One region of the Comamonas sp. 23 genome, then DNA from elsewhere that is predicted to be linked to it. Evidence: riboswitches for the same ligand, from Rfam matches in the RefSeq annotation. Region 1 holds a riboswitch; the other holds the start of a gene.
The links. A riboswitch is a leader RNA that binds a small molecule or an ion and turns the genes downstream of it on or off. The one in region 1 is predicted to bind S-adenosylhomocysteine.
Positions count from the first base shown of each region.

Region 2: another riboswitch for S-adenosylhomocysteine. It lies ahead of metH (methionine synthase); the one in region 1 lies ahead of ahcY (adenosylhomocysteinase).

Region 1 covers NZ_CP187127.1:4,414,335-4,426,196, forward strand. The annotation lists gene ACPEE1_RS19930 (anhydro-N-acetylmuramic acid kinase) at 1-573, shown strand, start outside; gene mdtD (multidrug transporter subunit MdtD) at 577-2,001, opposite strand; gene erpA (iron-sulfur cluster insertion protein ErpA) at 2,100-2,465, opposite strand; gene rpsI (30S ribosomal protein S9) at 2,638-3,030, opposite strand; gene rplM (50S ribosomal protein L13) at 3,042-3,470, opposite strand; gene ACPEE1_RS19955 (23S rRNA (adenine(2030)-N(6))-methyltransferase RlmJ) at 3,803-4,690, shown strand; gene ACPEE1_RS19960 (septal ring lytic transglycosylase RlpA family protein) at 4,796-5,659, opposite strand; gene metF (methylenetetrahydrofolate reductase [NAD(P)H]) at 5,730-6,557, opposite strand; gene ACPEE1_RS19970 (TlyA family RNA methyltransferase) at 6,582-7,793, opposite strand; gene ahcY (adenosylhomocysteinase) at 7,928-9,358, opposite strand; S-adenosyl-L-homocysteine riboswitch at 9,432-9,530, opposite strand; gene ACPEE1_RS19980 (response regulator) at 9,549-10,253, opposite strand; gene cobG (precorrin-3B synthase) at 10,366-11,631, shown strand; gene ACPEE1_RS19990 (precorrin-8X methylmutase) at 11,631-11,862, shown strand, end outside.
Region 2 covers NZ_CP187127.1:353,934-365,795, forward strand. The annotation lists gene ACPEE1_RS01405 (DNA repair ATPase) at 1-3,544, shown strand, start outside; gene ACPEE1_RS01410 (mechanosensitive ion channel domain-containing protein) at 3,680-7,048, shown strand; gene ACPEE1_RS01415 (LysR family transcriptional regulator) at 7,045-7,983, opposite strand; gene ACPEE1_RS01420 (PACE efflux transporter) at 8,052-8,507, shown strand; gene gltS (sodium/glutamate symporter) at 8,572-9,810, opposite strand; S-adenosyl-L-homocysteine riboswitch at 10,036-10,148, shown strand; gene metH (methionine synthase) at 10,184-11,862, shown strand, end outside.

The DNA of each region.
Region 1 (11,862 bases):
GATGACATCCGCGGCTGGGACTGCGGCCCGGGCAATGCGCTGATGGACCACTGGTGCCAGCTGAACACCGGCAACCCCTATGACGACGGCGGCCACTGGGCGGCCAGCGGCCAGGTGATTCCAGATTTGCTGGCAGCCTTCATGGAAGAGCCTTTTTTCCAGCTGCCACCGCCCAAGAGCACCGGGCGCGACCTGTTCAACCCCGCCTGGCTGGCCCCGTTGCTCGAGCGCCATGCGCCCGGTGCTGCCCCTGCCGATGTGCAGGCCAGCCTGACCGCCTTCACCGCGCTGGCCATTGCGCAGGACATGCAGCGCCATGGCGCAGCCGAGGGCCAGACCTTGATCGTCTGCGGCGGCGGCGCGCTCAACCAGCACCTGCTGCAACGCCTGGCCGATCTGCTGCCCGGCATCGCGGTGGACAGTTCGGCCGCACATGGCCTGCCCCCGCAGCAGGTCGAGGCCAGCGCCTTTGCCTGGCTGGCCCGCCAATGCTGGCAGCGCCTGCCGGGCAATCTGCCGGCGGTGACCGGTGCACGCGGGCCCCGGGTGCTGGGCGCAATCTACCCGCGCTAGCGGTTAGGCATCCCCGCCATCGGGCGCCGGCTTGACCGGCTCATCCTTGTCGAGCTGGCTGAACACCAAGGTAGCGGCCAAGGTCATCAAAGCCACGGTCAAAAAGGTGGCGTGGATGGCGCGCAGCGACTTGTCCGGGTCGGTGATCCAGCGATCGGCATAGCCCGACAGCAGCGCGCCAGCCAGCGCCACACCAATGCCCATGGCCAGCATCTGCACCATCGACAAGAGGCTGTTGCCACTGCTGGCAAATTCGCCGTCCAGGTCTTTCAGGGTGACCGAGTTCATCGCCGAGAACTGCATGGAGTTGAAGCCGCCAAATACAAACAGCTGCAGCAGCAGCAACCAGGGCGGCTGCTGGGCGCTGGTCAATGCAAAGCTCGCCAGCATGATGGCGACCATCACCGAGTTGACCTGCAGCACGCGGCGGTAGCCAAAGTGCTGCACCGTCTGCACCGCAAAGCGCTTGACCAGCATGCTGCCCATGACGGTGGCCAGCATCATCATGCCGGCGTTCATCGGTGCCATGCCCAGGCCCACCTGCAGCAGCAGCGGAATCAGAAATGGCGCAGCCCCCGTGCCAAAGCGGGCAAACAGATTGCCCAGCAGGCCCACGCGCAGCGAGCGCACGCGGAACAGCATCGGCGGAAACAGCGGCTCGGGCACGCGCAGCGCATGCATCCAGTAGCTCGCCAGGCTGGCCAGGCCAAAGACCATCAGCACCACCACCATCGCCATGCCCAGGCCCATGCCGGACATGCCATCCAGGGCCACCGAAATGGCCACCATGCCAAACGACAGCAGCGCATAGCCCAGGCCATCGAACTTGCGCGGCACCGACCAGGTGGTCTCGGGCATCCAGCGGCGCGCGGCCCAGACGCCAAAGAGGCCCACGGGCACATTGATCCAGAAGATCCAGTTCCAGGTCGCCACCTCCACCAGCCAGCCACCCAGGGTCGGGCCCAGCAAGGGGCCGATCTGGCCGGGAATGGCGATAAAGCTCATCGCGCGGATGAAATCGCCCTTGGGGTGGCTGCGCAGCACCGCCAGGCGCCCCACGGGCAGCATCATCGCCCCACCCACGCCTTGCACCACGCGCGCGGCAATCAAAAAGCCCAGGCTGGGCGAGAGCGCGCACAGCACCGAGCCCAGCACAAACAGCGCAATCGCCCACATGAAGACGCGGCGCGTACCAAAGCGGTCGGCGATCCAGCCCGATGCAGGAATCAGCATCGCCGTGGTCAGCGAGTAGGCGACGATCACCGACTGCATCTTCAGCGGGCTTTGGCCCAGCGAATGGGCCATGGCCGGCAGCGCGATGTTCAGGATCGTGGCGTCGAGCGACTGCAGAAAAAAGGCAATCGCCACCAGCCAGAGCAGGCGCTCCTTGTGGGGCGCAACGGGGCGGGGGGTCAGTTCAGCGGACATGGACAAAACAAAAGCCGCTGGTCAACAGCGGCTTGTGGCAAGGTGGTGGGCCAGAAGGCAAGCACAGGAGCAATGCCTTCCATCACAGACTGCGCGGCTTATACCGAGAAGCTCGATCCGCAACCGCAGGTGGTCGTGGCGTTCGGGTTCTTGATCACGAACTGCGCGCCCTGCAGGTCTTCCTTGTAATCGATCTCGGCGCCCAGCAGGTACTGGTAGCTCATCGCATCGATCAGCAGCGACACGCCATTCTTGGTCATGGTCGTGTCGTCGTCGTTGGCAATCTCGTCAAAGGTAAAGCCATACTGGAAGCCCGAGCAGCCGCCGCCTTGCACGAACACGCGCAGCTTCAGATCCGGATTGCCTTCTTCGGCAATCAGATCGGCCACCTTCGCCGCTGCACTGTCGGTAAAGACAATCGGGGTGGGCATTTCCGTCATGGTGTTTTCAGCAACTTCGCTCATGGGAGACGACTCCTGTCTTATTTGATGTACTGCAAAGGATGGTACTCCAATCGCATGTTTCTCGCAGCCTGCGAGCGGGGTGACGCCAATTGCAGTGTGGGAATAGCCAAGCCGTAGCGAGCAGCCATAAAAAAACCGCCCCGAGGGGCGGTTCTTGGCAAGTAGCCAGCAATTAACGCTTGGAGAACTGCTTTGCGCGGCGTGCAGAGTGCAGACCGACCTTCTTACGCTCGACTTCACGTGCGTCACGGGTCACGAAGCCAGCTTGGCTCAGTTGCGACTTCAGTGCTGCATCGTAATCGATCAGAGCGCGGGTGATGCCGTGGCGGGTGGCACCGGCTTGGCCGGATTCACCGCCGCCGTGCACGTTGACCTGGATGTCGAAGGTTTCGACATTGCCGGTCAGCACCAGAGGCTGCTTTGCAATCATGATCGAGGTTTCGCGGCCGAAGTATTGTTGAATGTCCTTGCCATTCACAACAATCTTGCCGGAGCCCTTCTTCAGAAACACACGGGCGACGCTGGATTTGCGACGGCCGGTGCCATTGTTCCAATCACCAATCATCTCGGGACTCCTTAGATTTCCAGCACTTTAGGCTGTTGGGCGGTGTGAGGATGCTCATCACCACCGTAGACCTTCAGCTTCTTGATCATGGCGTAGCCCAGAGGACCCTTGGGCAGCATGCCCTTGACAGCCTTTTCGAGAGCACGGCCAGGGAACTTCACTTGCATGTCGCGGAAGTTGGTGGCAGTGATGCCGCCTGGGAAGCCCGAATGACGGTAGTACACCTTGTCAGTGTTCTTGGTACCAGTGACCTTGATCTTGGAGGCGTTGATGATGACGATGTAGTCACCGGTGTCAACGTGAGGTGTGTAAATGGCTTTGTGTTTGCCGCGCAGACGGAGTGCCACTTCGCTGGCGACACGTCCGAGCACCTTATCGGTGGCGTCAATCACAAACCACTCGTGTTGCACCTCAGCGGGTTTTGCGCTGAATGTAGACATGAGTTTTCTCTTTCAATAGAGGGTTTGGCGAATCCTTTTCCGCGGTCGGTGCTTCTTCTAGACGCAACTCTCGTCACGCAGGAAGCCTCTTAGGCGGTACTCCCTCACATGCGGCGCGTAAGCACTGCACACAAAGTCCTCGCCGCGGGATTCATAAAAATCGCTGCGAAGCTCTCCATTATAAAAGTTTTTCGGCAAGACGTAAAGTGCCTCCTTACTTCCCACCAATGGACTCGGTTCAGGCATATTTTCGGTGTTTTTGGGGCTTGTAGCAGCTGCTGCATGCCCCTTTGGCGCCGTAGCACAGCGCTTGTCGCTACCATTGGCGCCCTATGTTCAGTTACCGCCACGCCTTCCATGCCGGCAATCACGCCGATGTGCTCAAGCACACCATCCTGATTGCCTCCCTGCAATACATGACGCAAAAAGAGGCGGCATTGGTTGCACTGGACACCCATGCCGGGGCGGGTCTGTACCGCCTGGACGGCGACTACGCCACCACCAGCGCCGAGGCCGACGAGGGCATTCGCCGCCTCGAAGGTGCCAAGGACCTGTGCCCCATGCTGCAGGACTATGTGGACATGGTCAAAGCCTTCAACACCAGCAACACCTACAAGGTCTACCCGGGCTCGCCCTTTATCGCGCAGCGCCTGCTGGGCGACCGCGACAAGCTCAAGCTGTTTGAGCTGCACCCCACCGACTGCCGCTCGCTGAGTGGCAATATCGCGCAGCTGAAGGCCGGCCGCCAGGTCCAGGTGCTGCTGGAAGACGGCTTTGAGGGCGTGAAGAAATTTCTGCCCCCGCCATCGCGCCGCGCCTTTTTGTTGTGCGACCCCAGCTACGAGATGAAGACCGACTACGGCCGTGTGCTCGACATGGTGGCCGACAGCATGCAGCGCTTTCCCACCGGCACCTATGCGGTCTGGTACCCGATCATTCCGCGCCAGGAAGCCCATGACCTGCCGCGCCGCCTCAAGACCCTGGCCAACAAGTTTGGCAAGAGCTGGCTCAATGCCGAGCTGACGGTCAAGAACAGCAAGATCACCACCGCCATGCGCCAGGGCGAAGAAAAGCGCCCCGGTCTGCCCGCCAGCGGCATGTTCCTGATCAACCCGCCGTTCACCCTGAAGGACCAGCTCAAGGTGGCCCTGCCCCAGATGGCCGAGCTGCTGCAGCAGGACAGCAATGCCGGCTATGTGCTGGAGAGCGGCGGCAAGTAAGCAGCGCAGGCGGGAAAGACAACGCCGCCCGGGTCAACCCCGGACAGAAAAACGCAGGCCATCGACAAAGATGGGCCTGCGTTTTTGCTTTTGTGTGCTGCGGTTTTACTTTTTGCGCCGTGCTGCGGGTGCGGCCTTGGCAGGCTTGGCCCGGGCCTTGGCGGCGGGTACCACGGCCCGCACGCGGCCAGGGTGCGCCGCGGCCTTGGCCGCCTGGTGACTGCGGGGCGCGGCATCACCGGCCAGTGCCCCGCTGCCGCGCCGCCCGGCCAGCACAAATGAGGGGCAGTCGTCGTCATCGTCATCCAGGGTCCACAGCTCCACCGGCTTGATGCCCAGGCCCAGCATGCCCAGCTCCTGGGCCGCGCCCTGGCTCAGGTCGATGATGCGGTCGCCGGCATAAGGGCCCCGGTCATTGATGCGCACCACCACGGCCTTGCCGGTGACCATGCTGCGCACGCAGACCTGGGTGCCAAAAGGCAGGGTCTTGTGGGCTGCCGTCAGGCCTTCCTTGTCAAAGCGCTCGCCATTGGCCGTCTTGCGGCCATGGAACTGGCCGCCATACCAGGAGGCCATGCCTTGCTGGTCGGCCGAGCGGTAAGGGTCTTGCTTGAGGGCGGGAGGAATATCGGGCACATCCCAAGGGCGCGAGAGCCCATCGATGCTGCTGAGCGGCGCCGACGGCGGCAGCACCAGGCCCAGGCCACGGCGCTCACCGGACAGCGCGGCCAGCTCTTCAGGCGCGGTGGAGGTGATGGCCGACTCGGCGGCCGAGCGCTCGGGGGCTGTGAATGCGGCTTCGGGATGCACAGGGCCTTGCGCTGTGCTCTGCGTCACGCCATCGGGCGCCGTGCCATCGGGCGCAGCGCCGTCGCTGTCGCTGGGCACATGCACGCAGCCACCGGCGAGCGCGGCCAGGCTGACAGCGGCCAGCCAGCCTCGGCATCGCGATCGTGTGGATGAGGGCAACAGCAACTCCTGGTCTTTCCGCGTTCGGCACATTCGGGGCCACCGCGCTGCAAGACCACAGCGCTGTTGGCTACAGCCCCAGCCGGTCGCAGATCGCCAGTGTGGCTGCGCTTTGGTTCATGGTGTAGAAGTGCAGGCCGACGGCACCACGGCGGCGCAGGTCCTCGCACATCTGGGTCACCACATCCAGGCCAAAGGCGCGGATGCTGGCAACATCATCTCCATAGCCTTGCAGTCGCAGACGAATCCAGCGCGGGATCTCGGCACCGCAGGCATCCGAAAAGCGCATCAGCTGCGTCGATCCGGTGATCGGCATAATACCCGGGATGACCGGCAGGTCTACCCCGCGTTTTTGTAAATCTTCTTGAAATCTGCAAAAGGCATCGGCGTTGAAGAAGTACTGCGTGATGGCCGAATCGGCACCGGCTTTCACCTTGGCCAGAAAGGCCTGCAGGTCCGCTTCAGGGTTGCGCGCCTGCGGGTGCATCTCCGGGTAGGCGGCCACTTCGATGTGGAAATCCTGGCCGAATTCGTCGCGGATAAACGTCACCAGATCGCTGGCGTAGTGAAACTCGCCACCCAGGCCATAGCCACTGGGCAAGTCGCCGCGCAAGGCCACCAGGCGCTTGACGCCCATGTCCTTGAGCTGCTGCAGCTGCGCACGTACCGTCTGCTTGGTCGCGCCCACGCAGGAGAAGTGCGATGCCGCATCCACGCCCTCATCAAGGATGGCCTTGACCACGCCAAAGGTGCCCTCTTGCGTGGAGCCGCCGGCCCCATAGGTCACCGAGCAGAACTGGGGCTTGCGCGCATACAGCGCCTGGCGCACCACGCGCAGCTTGTCAGCGCCTTCGGGCGTCTTGGGCGGGAAAAATTCAAAACTGATGGGAAAGGTCATGGCCGTCTTCCAGGTCGTCAATACTCAGCGCTCGTTGCGTTTTTTCTGCTTGCTGCGTGCCGGGCCGGGCTGGCCAAAGCTGGCCGCTTCTGGGTCCACATACAGCTCCTGCAGATCGCGCTTGGCACGCATATCGGCCCGCGATGGGCGCTTGGCTGCGGCCTTCTTCGCTGGCGCGGCAGGCGCGGCAGGGGCCTCATCGCTGGCATCGGCTGCCGCAGGCGCAGGCAGCTTCACCACGGCGCCTTGCTGGGCATGCACAAAGAACTCATGGTTGCCGTCACCGCCATCGATGACCGAATCCAGCCATTGCTTGACCTCCAGGCCCAGCTCGGCGAGGCAGGCGCGGATGCGCTGTTCCACCTCGGCGTACAAGGCCTTGTCGCGCACAATGCCGCCCTTGCCTATCTGGCCGGGCTGCAGCTCGAACTGGGGCTTGACCAGCATCAGCAGCTGGCCGCCGGGCTTGAGCACGCTCACCACCGCTGGCAGCACGAGGGTCAGCGAGATAAAGGACAGATCGCCGGTGACAAAGTCAAACTCGGGGCGGATATCGACGTTCTCGGTGCCGGCGCGGCGGCGGCGCTCGACCGGAGCCGTGCCTTCTGCCTTGGCGCGCTGCTTGGCATTGCGCTCTGCCTTGAAGTCCTCGATCTCCTGCTCTTTGGCGTCCTGGCTGTCGTCGTATTCCTCATCGATCTGGCCGCCATTGCGCATCCAGGCATAAGGGGCCACCGGCTGGGTGTCGTTGTCCTCTTCTTCCAAGACGATCTCGGTCAAAGCCAGATCGCAGGCCGCCTGCAAGGACTCGGGCGTCAGCGCGCGGGCATTGAAGCCCTCGACACAGACCACGCGCGCATCGGCGCGCAGGCGCTCGTGCAGCTGGCCCGTGCCGACATCGACACCGATCACCTGCTGGGCACCGGCCTGCAGCAGGCAGTCGGTAAAGCCACCGGTGCTCTGGCCCACGTCCAGGCAGCGCAGGTCCCGGACCACCAGGCCGGTCGCCACCAGCGCGCCTTCGAGCTTCAAGCCGCCGCGCGAGATGTACTTGGCTTCCGAGTCATCGAGCAGCTCCACCTGGGCGCCTCCTGGAATCTCGTCCCCGTTCTTGGCCACCTTGATCCAGGGGGCCAGCGAGGTGGTGCGCCATTGCACACCCGCAGCAATCAGGCGCTGCGCCTGCGAGCGGGTCGACGCCAGGCCCGTTTCCACCAAAAACACATCTGCGCGCATGCGCGTTCCTTCAATCAAAACGACCGGCTGGCCCGCCCAAGCGGAGCAGCCCGTCTTCACAACAAATGCCCAACAGGGCTGCAGCGCCTAGCGGCACACAACGGTGTCACCAGGCGCTGGGATTACCGCTCAATTTAATAACGGTAGGTTTCAGGCTTGTAAGGGCCTTCCTTCTTCACGCCGATGTAGTCCGCTTGCGCCTGGGTCAGCTCGGTCAGCTGGGCGCCGACCTTCTTCAGGTGCAGGCGTGCGACCTTCTCGTCCAGCACTTTGGGCAACACATAGACCTTGCCCACTTCGTAGGCGTCGGGGCGGGTGAACAGCTCGATCTGCGCCAGCGTCTGGTTGGCAAAGGAGTTGGACATCACAAAGCTGGGGTGGCCGGTGGCGCAACCCAGGTTCACCAGGCGGCCCTTGGCCAGCAGGATGATCTTCTTGCCATCGGGGAAGGTGATGTGGTCGACTTGCGGCTTGATCTCTTCCCACTCGTACTTTTCGATCGATGCGACATCGATTTCGTTGTCGAAGTGGCCGATGTTGCAGACGATGGCCTCGTCCTTCATCGCGACCATGTGCTCGTGGCGGATGATGTCCTTGTTGCCAGTGGTGGTCACGAAGATATCGCACTTGTCAGCGGCGTACTCCATGGTCACGACCTTGTAGCCTTCCATCGCCGCTTGCAGGGCATTGATCGGGTCGATCTCGGTCACCCAGACTTGCGCGCGCAGCGCAGTCAGCGCCTGGGCGCAGCCCTTGCCCACGTCACCGTAGCCAGCAACCACAGCCACTTTGCCGGCGATCATCACATCGGTGGCGCGCTTGATGCCGTCCACCAGCGATTCGCGGCAGCCGTAGAGGTTGTCGAACTTGGACTTGGTCACCGAGTCGTTGACGTTGATCGCGCGGAACAGCAGCGAGCCGTTGGCCGACATTTCGTTCAGGCGGTGCACGCCAGTGGTGGTCTCTTCGGTCACGCCCAGGATCTGGGCCGACTTGCGGCTGTACCAGGTCGGATCGACGGCCAGCTTGGCCTTGATCGCGGCAAACACGATCTTCTCTTCTTCGCTGCCGGGGTTGGCCAGCACGGAGATGTCCTTCTCGGCCTTCTTGCCCAGGTGCATCAGCATGGTGGCATCGCCGCCGTCGTCCAGGATCATGTTCGGGCCTTCGCCTTCGGTGCCCTTGGCGCCGAATTCAAAGATCGCGTGGGTGTAGTCCCAGTAGTCCTTGAGCGACTCGCCCTTGATCGCGTACACGGGCACGCCGGTCTCGGCGATGGCCGCTGCTGCGTGGTCCTGGGTCGAGAAGATGTTGCACGAGGCCCAGCGCACTTGGGCGCCCAGCGCCGTCAGCGTCTCGATCAGCACGGCGGTCTGGATGGTCATGTGCAGCGAGCCGGTGATGCGCGCGCCCTTCAAGGGCTGGGCAGCGGCGAACTCTTCACGCACGGCCATCAGGCCAGGCATTTCGGTTTCGGCGATCTTGATTTCCTTGCGGCCCCAAGCGGCCAGGGAAATATCGGTAATCGCGGAGTCAGCGGGATTGAAGCGAACAGCAGCGTTCATGGTTTTCTCCAAAAATTGAATGAAAAACCACGTTCCGCGGAAGAAGGGAAGAACCATCTCACCGCACAGAAAGCGTGGGTGAGCGTCGTTGCGAGATGAAATCCGAGCCTCACGCCCCATGGTGGTCTGGCGCCTGACCAGACTGGGAAACGCTGCAACGCTCCTCGGATGGAACGCGATTATAAGGGCATCAGCCCTGTAACCCCACCAGGCGGTAGCCCACTTGCAGCTCGGTAAGCAGGTGCCGGGGCTGGGCCGGCTCGGCCTCGATCTTCTGGCGCAGGTTGGCCATGTGCACGCGCAGGTAGTGCGGCCGGTCCAGGTACTCCGGCCCCCAGACCTGCAGCAACAGCTGGCGATGCGTCAGCACCCGGCCCTGGCCGGCGATCAGCGCCGCGAGCAGCCGGAACTCGATCGGCGTCAAATGCACCGCCGTCCCGGCCTGGCGCACCTCGTGCGTTGCCAGGTCCACCTCCACATCGCCAAAGTGCACCGTACTGCCAGGCTGCTCGCCGCCACTGCGCTGGCTGCGGCGCAGCATCACGCGCAGGCGCGCCAGCAGCTCGGGCACGCCAAAGGGTTTGCTCAGGTAGTCGTCAGCGCCCGCATCGAGCGCCGCCACTTTCTCGTCCTCCTGGTCGCGGGCCGAGAGCACCAGCACCGGCAGGCCGCTCCAGCCGCGCAGCTCGGTGATCAGCGTCTTGCCATCGGCATCGGGCAGGCCCAGGTCCAGCACCAGCGCATCGGGCTGGCGGCTGGCCGCCTCAATCAGGCCACGCCTTGCGCTGTCGGCCTCAAAGACCTGCCAGCCTTCGTCCTCCATGGCCAGACGCACAAAGCGGCGGATATGCGGATCATCGTCCACCAAGAGGATGCGGGGGGCAGCAAGCGTCATGCGCCCGATTGTGACAAAAAACCGGGGTGGTTTGTGCCTGCTGGCCGGCAGCAAGCGGGCACTTCGCTACACTTCAGCACCCCGGCATTGCGACTGCGCTGCCGCCTGCTCCATGTTTGCCACCCCACCCTCCCCCCTTCCACAGACCCAAGGCTGGTGCCCTGGCGCCTGGCAGCCCATGGCCTCTGGCGATGGGCTGGTGGTGCGGGTGCGCCCACCGCTGGGCAGGCTGTCGGCCGGGCAGGCGCTGCGCTTGGCCGAGCTGGCCAGCGAGCATGGCGCCGGCCTGCTGGAGCTGACCAGCCGCGCCAATATCCAGCTGCGCGGCGTCGCCCCTGCGGGGCATGGCGCGCTGCTGGCGGCCCTGGCCACCCACGGCCTGCTCGATGGCGATGCCCGCCAGGAGCAGCTGCGCAACCTGGTCATCGACCCGCTGTGCCAGCCCGGTGACGGCGTACTCGCACTGGCCGAGGCCTTGCAGCAGGCGCTGCTGGCCGATACCGCGCTGGAAGGCCTGCCTGCCAAATTTGGCGTCTCGCTGGCCAGCGGCCGCCATGGCGGCCTCGCCGAGGTCGCGGCGGATGTGCAATTGGTTCGCGATGGCGCCCAAGGCTGGCTGCTGCAGGTGCCCGGCTACCCCATCGCCTGGCGGGCAGACAACGCCATCCTCAGCGTGCAAGCCGCCCTGGCACTGGCCCGCTGGTGTGTGGCGCAGGCGCGCGCGCGGCGTGCAGCCGGCGAACACCCCGGCCGCCTGCCCCAGCTGCTGCGCCAGGCCCAAGCCCATACAGGCGCGCTGCCACCGCTGGCGCTGCCCGCTGGCCTGCATGAAGCGCCCCCATACCTGCCCGCACCGAGCCAGCCAAAACCGGGCTGGCAGTGCGGTCTTGGCCCGTTGGTGGCCGCGCCGCTGGGCCGGGTTGCTGCCAGTGCGCTGGCGCGCCTGGCGCGCAGCGGCATCACGGGCCTGCGGCTCACACCCTGGCGCATGCTGCTGGTCGAAGGCCTTGCGCCCCAGGGCATGCCAGGGGCGGGCTTGACCGACCGCGACCACTGGATCTGCGACGCGCAAGATGCGCGGCTGCGCGTCTCGGCCTGCAGCGGCGCGCCCGGTTGCCGCCAAGCCCTGGCGCCCACGCAGGATCTAGCGCTCGCCCTGGCCCCCCATGTGCCCGAGGGCGCGCACCTGCATGTCTCGGGCTGCAGCAAAGGCTGCGCACGCCAGCTGCCCGCCACTGTCACCTTGGTGGCCCAAGCGGGCGGCGATGGGCCCGTCTATGGGCGCGGCCGCCATGCCACGGCCCAGGCCGTCCCCGATTCCCGCTGGAGCGCGCGCAGTCTGCGCGACAATCCCGGGCTGTTGTTTGAAGAAATGTAATGGTTCATACCTACGAAACCAATGGCGCCGAGATCTACCGGCAGTCCTTCGCCACGATCCGCCGCGAGGCCGATCTGCAGCGCTTCACCCCCGGTGAGGAGCGCGTGGCGGTGCGCATGATCCATGCCGCCGGCATGGTCGAGCTGGCCGCGCATGTGCAGTTTTCCGCCGGCGCAGTCGCGGCAGGCCAGCGCGCGCTGGAGGCCGGCGCGCCCGTGCTCTGCGATGTGC
Region 2 (11,862 bases), 920 kb from region 1:
GGGCAGCCTCAAGATTGACGACGCCACCCAGCGCACGGCGGTGGTGGACCGCATCTCGTCCATCTACGCCCGCTTGAACCAGGTGCGCGCGCGCGCCGAGCAGCGCAAATCCGGCCTGGGCAGCGCCGAGAACCTGGCCCAGTTTGCCGCGCAGCTGGCGCTGTTCTCGCAAAGCATCGTCAGCGGCCTGAACCTGGCCCAGACGCCCGAGAAATGCGATGAGCAGCTCGCGCGCCTCCTGGTGCAGCTCGAAGACATCGAGAGCCAGTTTGGCGAGCATGCGCAGTTTCTCTCGGACATCATCGCCAAGCGCGAAGAGGTGCTGGAGACTTTCGAGGCGCGCAAGCAGTCCTTGCAGGACGAGCGCCAGCGCCGCGCCCAGGGCGTGCTCGATGCCGCGCTGCGCATTGTGCAAGGCCTGCCCAAGCGCACCGAAAAGATCGCCAGCCCAGAGGCACTGCACGCGTTCTTTGCCGGCGACCCGCTCATTGCCAAGCTCAAGGAATTGGCCGGGCGCCTGCGCGGCGAGTTGCAGGACCCCGTCAAGGCCGATGACATCGACAGCCGCATCAAGTCGCTGCGCGACCAGGCCTTCCGCGCGCTGCAGGACCGAACCGACCTGTACGAGGGCGATGGCAAGCTGATCCGCCTGGGCCGCCACCGTTTCTCGGTGGGCAACCAGGACCTGGACCTGACCTTGCTGCCGCGCGACGGCCAGCTCTACCTGCACCTGGTGGGCACCGAGTACTTCGAGCCGGTGGACAATGCAGAGCTGGCCGGCCTGCAGGCCTACTGGGATGCCTCGTCGCCGGCCGAATCGGCCGAGATGTACCGGGGCGAGTACCTGGCGCTGGAGGTGGTGCAGGCCGTGCGTGCCGGGCGCGAAGGCTGGAGCCAGGACCGCCTGCGCCAGCTCCTGCCCGATGGCGAGGCGCTGACCCAGGCGATCCGCGAGTTTTCTGCGCCGCGCTACCGCGACGGCTATGAGCGCGGCATCCACGACCATGATGCGGCCGTCATATTGCAGGCGCTGGTGCCGCTGGCCGATGGCGCCGGGGTGCTGCGCCATGCGCCGCAGGCACGCAGCCTGGCGCTCTTGTTCTGGAGCCAGCAGGCCCATATCCAGCAGCCCCAGCTGGCCAGCAGCATTGCACGCTGGCCCGAGCGCGCGCAGCAGGCCCAGGCCATGCAGCAGCTGCTGGGTAGCGAGGCCGAGCGCCTGGCGCTGCAGACCGACATCATGGCCCAGCTGCGCGCCTTTGCGCAGGACCAGGGCCTGCTCGATGCGCTGCTGCGCGCCGACCCGGCCAGCCCCTTGCTGGCAGCGGCAGCGCCCGATGCGGGAGAGTGGGACAGCGAGACTGACAACCTGCTGCGCGCCGCCGCCGATTACCTGCAGGCCGAGCTGGCGCACAAGGCGCTGCGCTTCCATTTCTCGGGCGCCAGCCAGGCGGTGGTGGCCGCGCTGCAGCAGGCGCTCAAGGCCGGCCCCAAGGAAGGCCTGCACTGGGCCGATCTGCAGCGCTACTGGGCGGGCGGCGAGGCCGGCCAGGCCAGCCGCGAGCGCGGCGCCGCACCGCTGGCCCAGCGCTGGCGCAGCGCGCTGCACTGGCTGCAGACAGTGGCCAAGGCCGCCCCCGAGGCCGAGCGTGCCGCCTGGCTGCCTTACTGCAGCGAAGCGGCCGCCTGGCTGGTCTGCCAGGGCGAGCTGCCGCACCAGGTCAGCAATGTGGATCTGCGCTGCGAGGTGCTGGGCCTGCTGGGCCAGCATGGCCGGGTGGATGCCGGCCGCATGTCCATCCAGCTCGACGAGCTGACCACGCGTGCGGCGCGCCACTACCGCCGCTATCTGCCGCAGTGGGAGCGCTACCAGGCGCTGCGCCAGCAGCTGCTGGGCGAGTACCGCGCGCGCTTCCGGCTCGAGGAGTTCAAGGCCCGGCCGCTGTCGTCCTTTGTGCGCAACCGGCTCATCAACGAGATCTACCTGCCGGTGATTGGCGACAACCTGGCCAAGCAGATCGGCGTCGTGGGCGAGAACAAGCGCACCGACCAGATGGGCCTGCTGATGATGATCTCGCCGCCCGGCTACGGCAAGACCACCTTGATGGAGTACGTGGCCAACCGCCTGGGTCTCATCTTCATGAAGATCAACGGCCCGGCGCTGGGCCACTCGGTGCGCTCGCTCGACCCGGCCCAGGCGCCCGATGCGACGGCGGCCAAGGAGCTCGAAAAGCTCAACCTCGCGCTGGAGATGGCCAACAACGTGATGCTGTATATCGACGATATCCAGCACACGCATCCGGAGTTCTTGCAGAAGTTCATCTCGCTGTCCGATGGCACGCGCCGCATCGAAGGGGTGTGGAGGGGCCAGACCAAGACCCATGACATGCGCGGCAAGCGCTTTTGCGTGGTCATGTCCGGCAACCCCTATACCGAGTCGGGCGAGGTCTTCAAGATCCCCGACATGCTGGCCAACCGCGCCGACATCTACAACCTGGGCGATGTGCTGGGCGGCATGGATGAGGTCTTCAAGCTCAGCTATATCGAAAACAGCATGACCTCGAACGCGGTGCTCGCGCCGATGGCCACGCGCAGCCTGCAGGATCTGTACCTGCTGCTCGACCGGGTGCAGGGCAAGGAGGTGTCGGCCAATGCGCTGTCGCACGACTATGCGGCCGCCGAGCTGCGCGAGATGGAGGCGGTGCTCCAGCGCATGCTGCAGGTGCGCGAGCTGGTGTTTAAGGTCAACCAGCAGTACATCCACAGCGCCGCGCAGGACGACAGCTACCGCACGGAGCCGCCTTTCAAGCTGCAGGGCAGCTACCGCAACATGAACAAGCTCGCCGAGAAGATCACCCCGGTGATGAACGATGCCGAGATGGCGCAGATGCTGAGCGACCATTACCAGGGCGAGGCGCAGATGCTGACCGGCGGCGCCGAGGAGAACCTGCTCAAGCTCGCCGAGCTGCGCGGCAGCGCCGATGCGCAGGCCCAGGCGCGCTGGGCCGAGATCAAGGCCCAGTTCCAGCGCCAGCAGGCCGCAGGTGGCGCCAATGCCGATGCGACCACCCGCGTGACGACCCAGCTGGTCGACCTGGTCGCCGCTACGCGTGCGATGGCCCAGGCACAGCAGGACCGCCACCAGGGTGACAGCGCCGCGCAAGAGGGCCTGCAGCGCATGCTGGCGCAGTGGGGCCAGGCGCAAACGGCCGTGGGCCAGTCGCTCGACGGCATTCGCCAGGCGGTGCTGGACAGCGCGCCGGCGCCGCAGCCCGCGCGCCACGCTGATGCACCGCCGCTGGACCTGGCCGTGCAGCAGCTGGGCCAGCTGGTGCTGCAGTCGCTGCAGCCGGTGGTCGAGCACCTGGACCAGAGCCGGCGCCAGCAGCTGGGGCTGCACCGCGTGCTGATGCAGGTCGCCACCCGCATGCAAGAGCAGATCGACCAGCAGCGCGCCGGCCGCCAGCCGCTGCAGGCCACCTTGCAGGCCGACGATATCGACAAGGCCTTTGACCGCATGCAGGATAGCCGGCCACCGCGCTGAGCATCCCAGCGTCCCTGGCAACTGCAGCCACTACCGCCACGGCCACCGCCAGGGACGTTGAAAGCATTGTTATCAGGTGCAAGCAGCGCCCTTGTCCTAGCCTCCGGGGAGGGCGCATACCGATACACTGTGCCGATGCGAGCCTCCCCCCTCTCTTTCTCTGCCCGCCAGGGTCTGCCACGCTGGTGGTTGCCGGCCCTGTGGCTGCTGCTGTGCGCATGCCTGCTCCCCTCGGCAGCGACGGCACAGTCACTGACCTCGCTGGCGGGCCTGGGGGGCAGTTCATCGAGCAGCAGCGATGAAGAGCGCGCCATCCAGGCGCAGCGCGAGGCCACCACCACGGCCGAGCAGGAGGCCGATGCGCTGACCCAGTCGCTCGAGCGCCTGCGCAGCCGCGTGCAGACCCCCGCGGGCGCGCCCCCCGCACCGCTGAGTGACCAGGAGCTGGGCCAGATACAGACGCGCTGGGAAGAGCGTGTACCCGCCAATGCCAGCCAGGAAGTGCTGGAAAAGCTACTGACCGACGAGCGCGAGGCGATTGCCGCGCTCAAGTCCGGCATCGAGAAATCGGCGGCCGAACAGGCCAACCTGGTGGCCCAGCCCGGCAATGGCCGCAGCGACCTGGCCAGCCTGCAGCAGCGCGTGCAGGAGACCGCGACGCCGGTGACGGCCGAGCCGGGAGAGTCGAAGGCGCTGACCCAGGCGCGCCAGCAGCGCCGCAGCGCCGAGCACCGCCGCGCCACGCAGGAGCTGGCACTGCGCCAGGAAGAGCAATCGACGATCGAGACCCGCCAGCGCCTGCTCGATGTGCAACTGCAGACCCAGCGCCGCGAGCTGCTCGAGCGCACGCCGCGCGTGGCTTGGCTCAACCAGCGCATTGCCGACCGCGCCCGCCAGCAGCTCGAGCAGCAGGTGCAGCAAACGCAGGCGGCCGAGAACGACACGGCCGAGGCCTCGGCCGCCGTGCGCGAGCTGGCGCAGCAAAACAGCGCGCTGGCCGCCCAGATCCTGGCGCACAACGACCGCCTGGTCAAAGAGCGCCAGGACCTGGCGAGCGACGAATACCGCCAAAGCCAGCTGGCCTCGGCCTTGCGCGACACGCAGGCGCGCCTGCGCCTGGGCGGCAGCGCCTCGGTGGGCCAGTGGCTGTGGAAGCAGCGCGTGGCGCTGCCCACCGTCAACACCATCCAGTCGCGCCGCAAGGCCACGTTGCGGCAGCTGGCCGAGCTGCGGCTGGCGCTGTTCAATGCCAGCGAGCGGCGCTTCAGCCTCAACGGCACGGCCACGGGTGGCGGCAACTCGGGCATGACTACGCGCGGCAGTGCCCAGAGCACAGCCTTGTGGACCAAGCAGGCCGCGCTGATTGACCAGCTCCAGCCCTTGCTGCTGCGGCGCATTGCGGTGCTGGAGCAGACCGATGCGGCGCTGCAATCGACCTTGAACAGCGGCAACGCGCTGCGCCAGGTGATGGACAAGGAGCTGCTGTGGTTCCCCAGCCATCTGGCGATGGGCGGCGCCTGGCTGGACGAATGGCGCTCGGTGCTGCGCAGCTCGGACGGTGCGCCCCTGGAGCAGGGCGCGAGCGCCTCGCCCTGGAACACCGCGCGGGCGCTGGGCGCGAGCATGCTGCGCAACCTCTGGATCTATGCCGGTATCTTTGCCGGCGTGCTGCTGCTGCTGGGCCTGCGCCGCTATGCCTTGCAAAAGCTGCAGGCGATTGCCACGCAGGTGGACAATTTCTCGCAGGACCACTTTGGCCTGACCTTGATGGCGCTGGGCTGGAGCCTGCTGTATGCGCTGCCCTGGAGCTTTGCCACGGCCGCCCTGGGCACCTTGCTGCAATCGACGGCAGCGCCGGTGGCGCTCGAGCCGCTGGGCCAGGCGCTCGAGCAGCTGAGTGCCTTTGTCTTTGTCGTGACCCTGCTCAACGTGCTGTTCCGCCCCTGCGGGCTGGCGGTGGCGCATTTTGGCTGGCCGCGCGAGCGCGTGCAGGTGCTGCGCCAGATGGTGCTGCGCGCCACCTGGCTGATCGTGCCCATCGATCTGCTGGGCGGCCTGGCCTTCTTCAGCCACGATGATTCGGCGATCAGCACCTGGGGCCGCATGTGCCTGCTGGTGCTGACCCTGGGCCTGGGCTGGATGGCCTTGCGCTACCTGCGTCAAAGCCTGCGCAAGCAGCGCCCGGGCCTGCGCTGGAGCCAGGTGGTGAGCGTGGCCGTGCTGCTGGTGCTGGCCGTGACCCTGGTGGGCATCGGGCTGGGCTATGTCTACACCGCCACCGAGGTGATCCAGGCGTTGCTGAGCAGCTTTGTGTTCCTGGCGGCGGCCGAGGTGCTGGTCAGCCTGCTGCGGCGCTGGCTGCTGCTGGGCGAGCGCCGCCTGGCGCTCAACCGCCTGCGCGCCGCTGCGCTGCAGCGCCAGGCGGCCAATGCGGCAGCGGCTGCCGATGCCGCCACTGGCAGCCCCGCCCCGGCCAACAACAATGCCGCCGATGAGCAAAGCCAGATGGCGCTGGTCACCGTCAGCACGCAGGCACACCGCCTGCTGGGCCTGCTGCAGCGGGTGCTGGTGGCGCTGAGCCTGGTGTACGCCTGGTCGCCGGTGCTGCCAGCGCTGCTGCGCTTTGAGGGCGTGGTGCTGTGGTACACCACCAATACCGAGGCCAGTGGCATTGCGCGCCCCGCGCCGGTGAGCCTGATGGACCTGCTGGTGGGTGCGCTGATCTTGCTGATGACCTTCAGCCTGACGCGCAACCTGCCCGGCCTGGTCGAGGTGGTGTTCTCCGGCACGCGCCGGGTCAGCAGCTCGGACCGCTACACGATGGCGACCCTGGCGCGCTACGGCATCACGATTGCCGGCACGGTCAGCGCGCTGTCCTTGCTGGGCCTGCGCTGGAGCCAGCTGCAGTGGATGGCCGCCGCGCTGACCGTGGGTCTGGGTTTTGGCCTGCAGGAGATTTTTGCCAACTTTGTCTCGGGCCTGATTCTGCTGGTCGAGCGGCCCTTCCGGGTCGGCGATGTGATCACCATCAACCAGCACACCGGCACCGTCACCCGCATCCGCACGCGCGCCACCACGGTGCTGGATTTCGACAACCAGGAAATCGTCATCCCGAACAAGACCTTCATCACCGGCCAGGTGACCAACTGGACCTTGAGCGACGATGTGACGCGCCTGATCATCGATGTCTCGGTTGCGCACGGCAGCGACCCGGGCGAGGTGCAGCGCATGCTGCTGGCCATTGCGGCCGAGCACCCCAAGGTGCTGCGCGAGCCCGAGGCCAACTGCTGGTTCATGGCGCTCGAAGGCCAGGGCCAGAAGTTCGAGCTGCGCGTCTATGTGGGTGCGGTGGATGACCGCCTGCCGGTGCGCAACGACCTCAACCGCAGCATCAACGCGCGGCTGAAGGCAGCCGGCATTGCGGTGGCCTTCCCGCAGATGGACATCCATGTGCGCGACCTGCCGCCCGCCCCCGCTGCGCCGCAAGAAGCCCCGGGCGCTTAAGGTGTTTGGGAGGCTGCCTGCACCAGCGCCACAAAGCGCTTGGCGGCCAGGCCCATCGGGTGCTCCTTGGACCAGACCACATCCACATAGAGCTGGGCGCCATTGCTGAGGTTGGCAAACTCCATCGCCACCAGAGCGCCCGACTGCAGCAGCGGTGCCACCAGCGGCTGGGGCAGCCAGCCCCAGCCAATGCCGGCGCTGACCATCTGCAAGGCAGCCACATGGTTGTCGGTGCGCCAGACATCGCGGGCGTAGACCAGGCGCTCATGGTCCAGCGACCAGTCGCGGCTGGCAACGATGATCTGGCGCGTATTGGTCAGGTGGTGCTCGCGCAGCTGGGGCCGGGCGGCCTCGCCGGGCGCAGGCGCCTGGACCAGCGCCTGCATCAGCGGGTGGCTGGGGGCGATGACGGCCAGCAAGGTCTCGGTCGCCACTTCCTGAAAACCTTCGCGGCCGTCCAGGCTCGGCCGCTCAAAGACCAGTGCCAGCTGCGCGCGGCCGCTGTGCAGCATGGTCAGCGCATCGGCCTGGGGGGCCGTGAGCACCTCGACGGCCAGCTGCGGGTACTCCTGCGCCAGCGCGGCCAGTGGCGCAGCCCAGGGGGCTGAGAGCAGCTCCGGCGCCATCACCAGGCTCAGCCGCGATTCCAGCCCTTGCTCCAGCGCCAGCGCATGGGCGTTGAGCTGCTGCAGCTGCGCGGCCAGCAGGCGCGCCTGCGGCTCCAGCGCCAATGCGGCGGGCAGCGGTCGGGGCTCGCGCCCTTCGCGGGCAAACAGCGGCATCTGCAGCTCGGCCTCGAGCTGGGCGATCTGCATGCTGACGGCCGAGGGCACCTTGCCCAGCGCCCGGGCTGCGGCCGAGAAGCTGCCATGGTCGAGCACGGCCAACAGGGTCTGGATCGTGTCGGAGTCAAAGGGGGCGAAGGCACTGCGCATTGATGTATCAATTTTTATGAAAGATTCTGACTTATGTTATCAGTTCATGACACATAAGATAGCGCCCCATGTCAGTTCAAAAAATACACAACAGCCCTTGGTCGCTGCAGGGGCCGATGCGGCGCGTGGTCTATGTGGCCCTGTACGAGGCCATCGCCATCGTGGCCGCCACGGCAGGCCTGTCGGCTCTGTCGGGCCAGGGCGCTGCGCACTCCGGTGTCGTAGCCGCCGCCTCGTCGGCCATCGCCATTCTGTGGAACGTGGTCTGGAACCACCTGTTCGAGCGCTGGGAAGCCACCCAGCCCACCCGTGGGCGCGGCCTGGGCCGCCGCATTGCGCATGCGCTGGGCATGGAAGGCGGTCTCGTCTTCATGCTCGTGCCGCTGTTTGCCTGGTGGTTCGAGGTCAGCCTCTGGGATGCGCTGGTGATGGACATCGGCCTGCTGCTGTTCTTCCTGGTCTACACCTTTGTCTTCAACTGGTCGTTTGACCGCCTGTTTGGCCTGCCGCAATCGGCACAGTAGGGTCGGAAAGCACAACGGGGCGCCGTGTTACCACTGGCGCCCCGTTGCTGTTAATGGCTGTGCTTTAGCGCAACCAGGCAATCATCAGCTGCAGCACAAAGGCATTGATGATGTCGATAAAGAACGCACCTACCAGCGGCACGATCAGGAAGGCCTTGTGCGAGGGCCCGTACTGGCTGGTGATGGCCTGCATATTGGCCACAGCCGTGGGCGTGGCGCCCATGCCAAAGCCGCAGTGGCCGGCGGCCAGCACGGCGGCGTCGTAGTTGCGACCCATCGTGCGGAAGGTGATGAAGACGGCAAACAGCGCCAGCGCCACGGTCTGCACCGCCAGGATGAGCATCAGCGGCCCGGCCAGCTCGGCCAGCTCCCAGAGCTTGAATGACAGCAGCGCAATGGCCAGGTAGATCGACAGGCCGGCGTTGCCAAAAACATCGATGGCACGGTCAAACACCTTGAAGCCAAAGCCGTAGTCGAGCACATTGCGGATCACCACGCCGCCGCCCAGCGCCCAGACAAAGGTGGGCAGCTGCAGCATCGTGCCCTGGGTGGCGCTGGTCATGAACTCGGCAAAGGCCAGGCAGCCGGCAAACAGCGCCAGGGTCTCGATGGCGGCCTCGGCGGTGATCAGGCGCGGGGCGGTATTGGGCGTCTCGAAATTGGCGACCTGGCTGCTGTCGTTGCCTGGGGTGTGCTCACTCACTTCCTTTTCAGCCAGCGTGCGTGGCTGGGCCAGCTGGTGGCGCGTGATCAGGCGCTTGGCCAGAGGGCCGCCCAGCAGGCCGCCGATGACCAGGCCAAAGGTCGCGCAGGCAATGCCCAGCGCGGTGGCGCCGCTCAGGCCGTATTGGTTCTCCAGCACCGAGCCCCAGGCGCCAGCGGTGCCGTGGCCGCCCAGCAAGGTGATCGAGCCCGCGACCAGGCCAATGAGCGGATCCAGCCCCAGCAAGGTGGCCAAGCCCACGCCGACACCGTTTTGCACAAAGATAAAGGCGACGATGACGCCCAGAAACACCACCAGGCCCATGCCGCCTTCGCGCAGCTTGGCAAAGTTGGCGCTCAGCCCGATCGACGAGAAGAACACCAGCATGAAGCTGGTCTGCATGCCAGTGGCAAAGGCCAGGGTCAGGCCGGTGGCCTGGTGCAGCGCAAAGATAAGGGCGGCCACCACCAGGCCGCCGGAGACGGGCTCGGGGATGTTGAAGTCGCGCAGGAAGCGGATGTGCCGCGTCAGCCACTTGCCCAGCAAGAGCACGAGGACGGCAAAGATCAGGGTGTAGTAAGCACTGAAACTCAGATGCAAGGGAATTCTCCTCAAAAAGCAGGCCTGGACCTGTTTGAAAACAGAAAGCCGGTGTTGCCTATGGGTTGGCGTTGTTTGCCGGCAAAGCGCTGCAATATGGGTGAATGCCGAAGCATCGTCTGATTGAATAGGTCTATAACCAACAATGGTGAATGGTGTTTGTGGCTATGGACAAGCCCCTCTGCCTGTGCTTTGGCGCCCGGCCTGGCTTAAAATGCAGGGCCTTGTTCCAAGGAGCGCTGCAGCAGGCCGGTGGTACCCCCATCGCAGGCCTGTCAGGCTTGGGGCAGGTCGACGGGCATGCCGCGCATGGCCCGCATCAACGGCGCTCACCTGTTCTGTCTCTGTTTTCTGGTTTTCACAGGTGAGCCCCATGTCCGCGTCTGCTGCCCCCGTTTCCGTTCCTCCCATGCGCCTGTCGGGCCTGGAGCCCGTGTTTGTTGGCGAGGACAGCCTGTTTGTCAACGTCGGTGAACGCACCAACGTGACGGGCTCCAAGGCCTTTGCGCGCCTGATCCTGAACGAGCAGTACGAAGAGGCGCTGGCCGTTGCGCGCCAGCAGGTGGAAAACGGCGCCCAGGTGATCGATGTGAACATGGACGAGGCCATGCTCGACAGCAAGGCCGCGATGGTGCGTTTTCTGAACCTGATCGCCTCCGAGCCCGATATCGCCCGCGTGCCCATCATGGTCGACAGCTCCAAATGGGAGGTGATCGAGGCGGGGCTGCGCTGCATCCAGGGCAAGGGCATCGTCAACTCCATCTCGATGAAAGAGGGCGTGGACGAGTTCAAAGCGCATGCGCGCCTGGTCAAGCGCTATGGCGCCGCCGCCGTGGTCATGGCCTTTGACGAAAAAGGCCAGGCCGATACCTACGAGCGCAAGATCGAGATCTGCGAGCGCGCCTACCGCATCCTGGTTGACGAGGTCGGTTTCCCGCCCGAGGACATCATCTTCGACCCCAACATCTTTGCCGTGGCCACCGGCATCGAAGAGCACAACAACTACGGCGTGGACTTCATCGAGGCGACGCGCTGGATCAAGCAGAACCTGCCCGGCGCCAAGGTGAGCGGCGGCGTATCGAACGTGTCGTTCTCGTTCCGCGGCAACGACCCGGTGCGCGAGGCGATCCACACGGTGTTCCTGTACCACGCAATCCAGGCGGGCATGGACATGGGCATCGTCAACGCCGGCATGGTCGGCGTCTATGACGACCTCGAGCCGGTGCTGCGCGAGCGCGTCGAAGACGTGGTGCTCAACCGCCGCCCCGACGCCGGCGAGCGCCTGGTCGAAGTGGCCGACAGCGCCAAGAGCGGCGCCAAGGACGACAGCAAGAAGCTCGAATGGCGCGGCACGCCAGACAGCCCCAAGACCGTCAACGAGCGCCTGTCGCATGCACTGGTGCATGGCATCACCGACTTCATCACCGAAGATACCGAAGAGGCTTACCAGACCATCGTCATGCAAGGCGGCGGGCGCCCGCTGCATGTGATCGAAGGGCCGCTGATGGACGGCATGAACATCGTCGGCGACCTGTTTGGCGCCGGCAAGATGTTCCTGCCCCAGGTGGTCAAGTCGGCCCGCGTGATGAAGCAGGCCGTGGCCCACCTGGTGCCCTATATCGAAGAGGAAAAGCGCCAGCAGGAAGCGGCGGGCGTGGACGTGTCGAGCAAGGGCAAGATCGTCATCGCCACCGTCAAGGGCGATGTGCATGACATCGGCAAGAACATCGTCACCGTGGTGCTGCAGTGCAATAACTTCGAGGTCATCAATATGGGCGTGATGGTGCCCTGCCACGAGATCCTGGCCCGTGCCAAGGCCGAGGGCGCGGACATCATTGGCCTGTCGGGCCTGATCACGCCCAGCCTCGAAGAGATGCAGTATGTGGCCGGCGAGATGCACAAGGACGACTATTTCCGCATCAAGAAAATTCCGCTGCTGATTGGCGGCGCCACCTGCTCGCGCGTGCACACGGCGGTGAAGATTGCGCCCAAGTACGAAGGCCCGGTGCTTTACGTGCCTGATGCTTCGCGCAGCGTGAGCGTGGCCCAGAG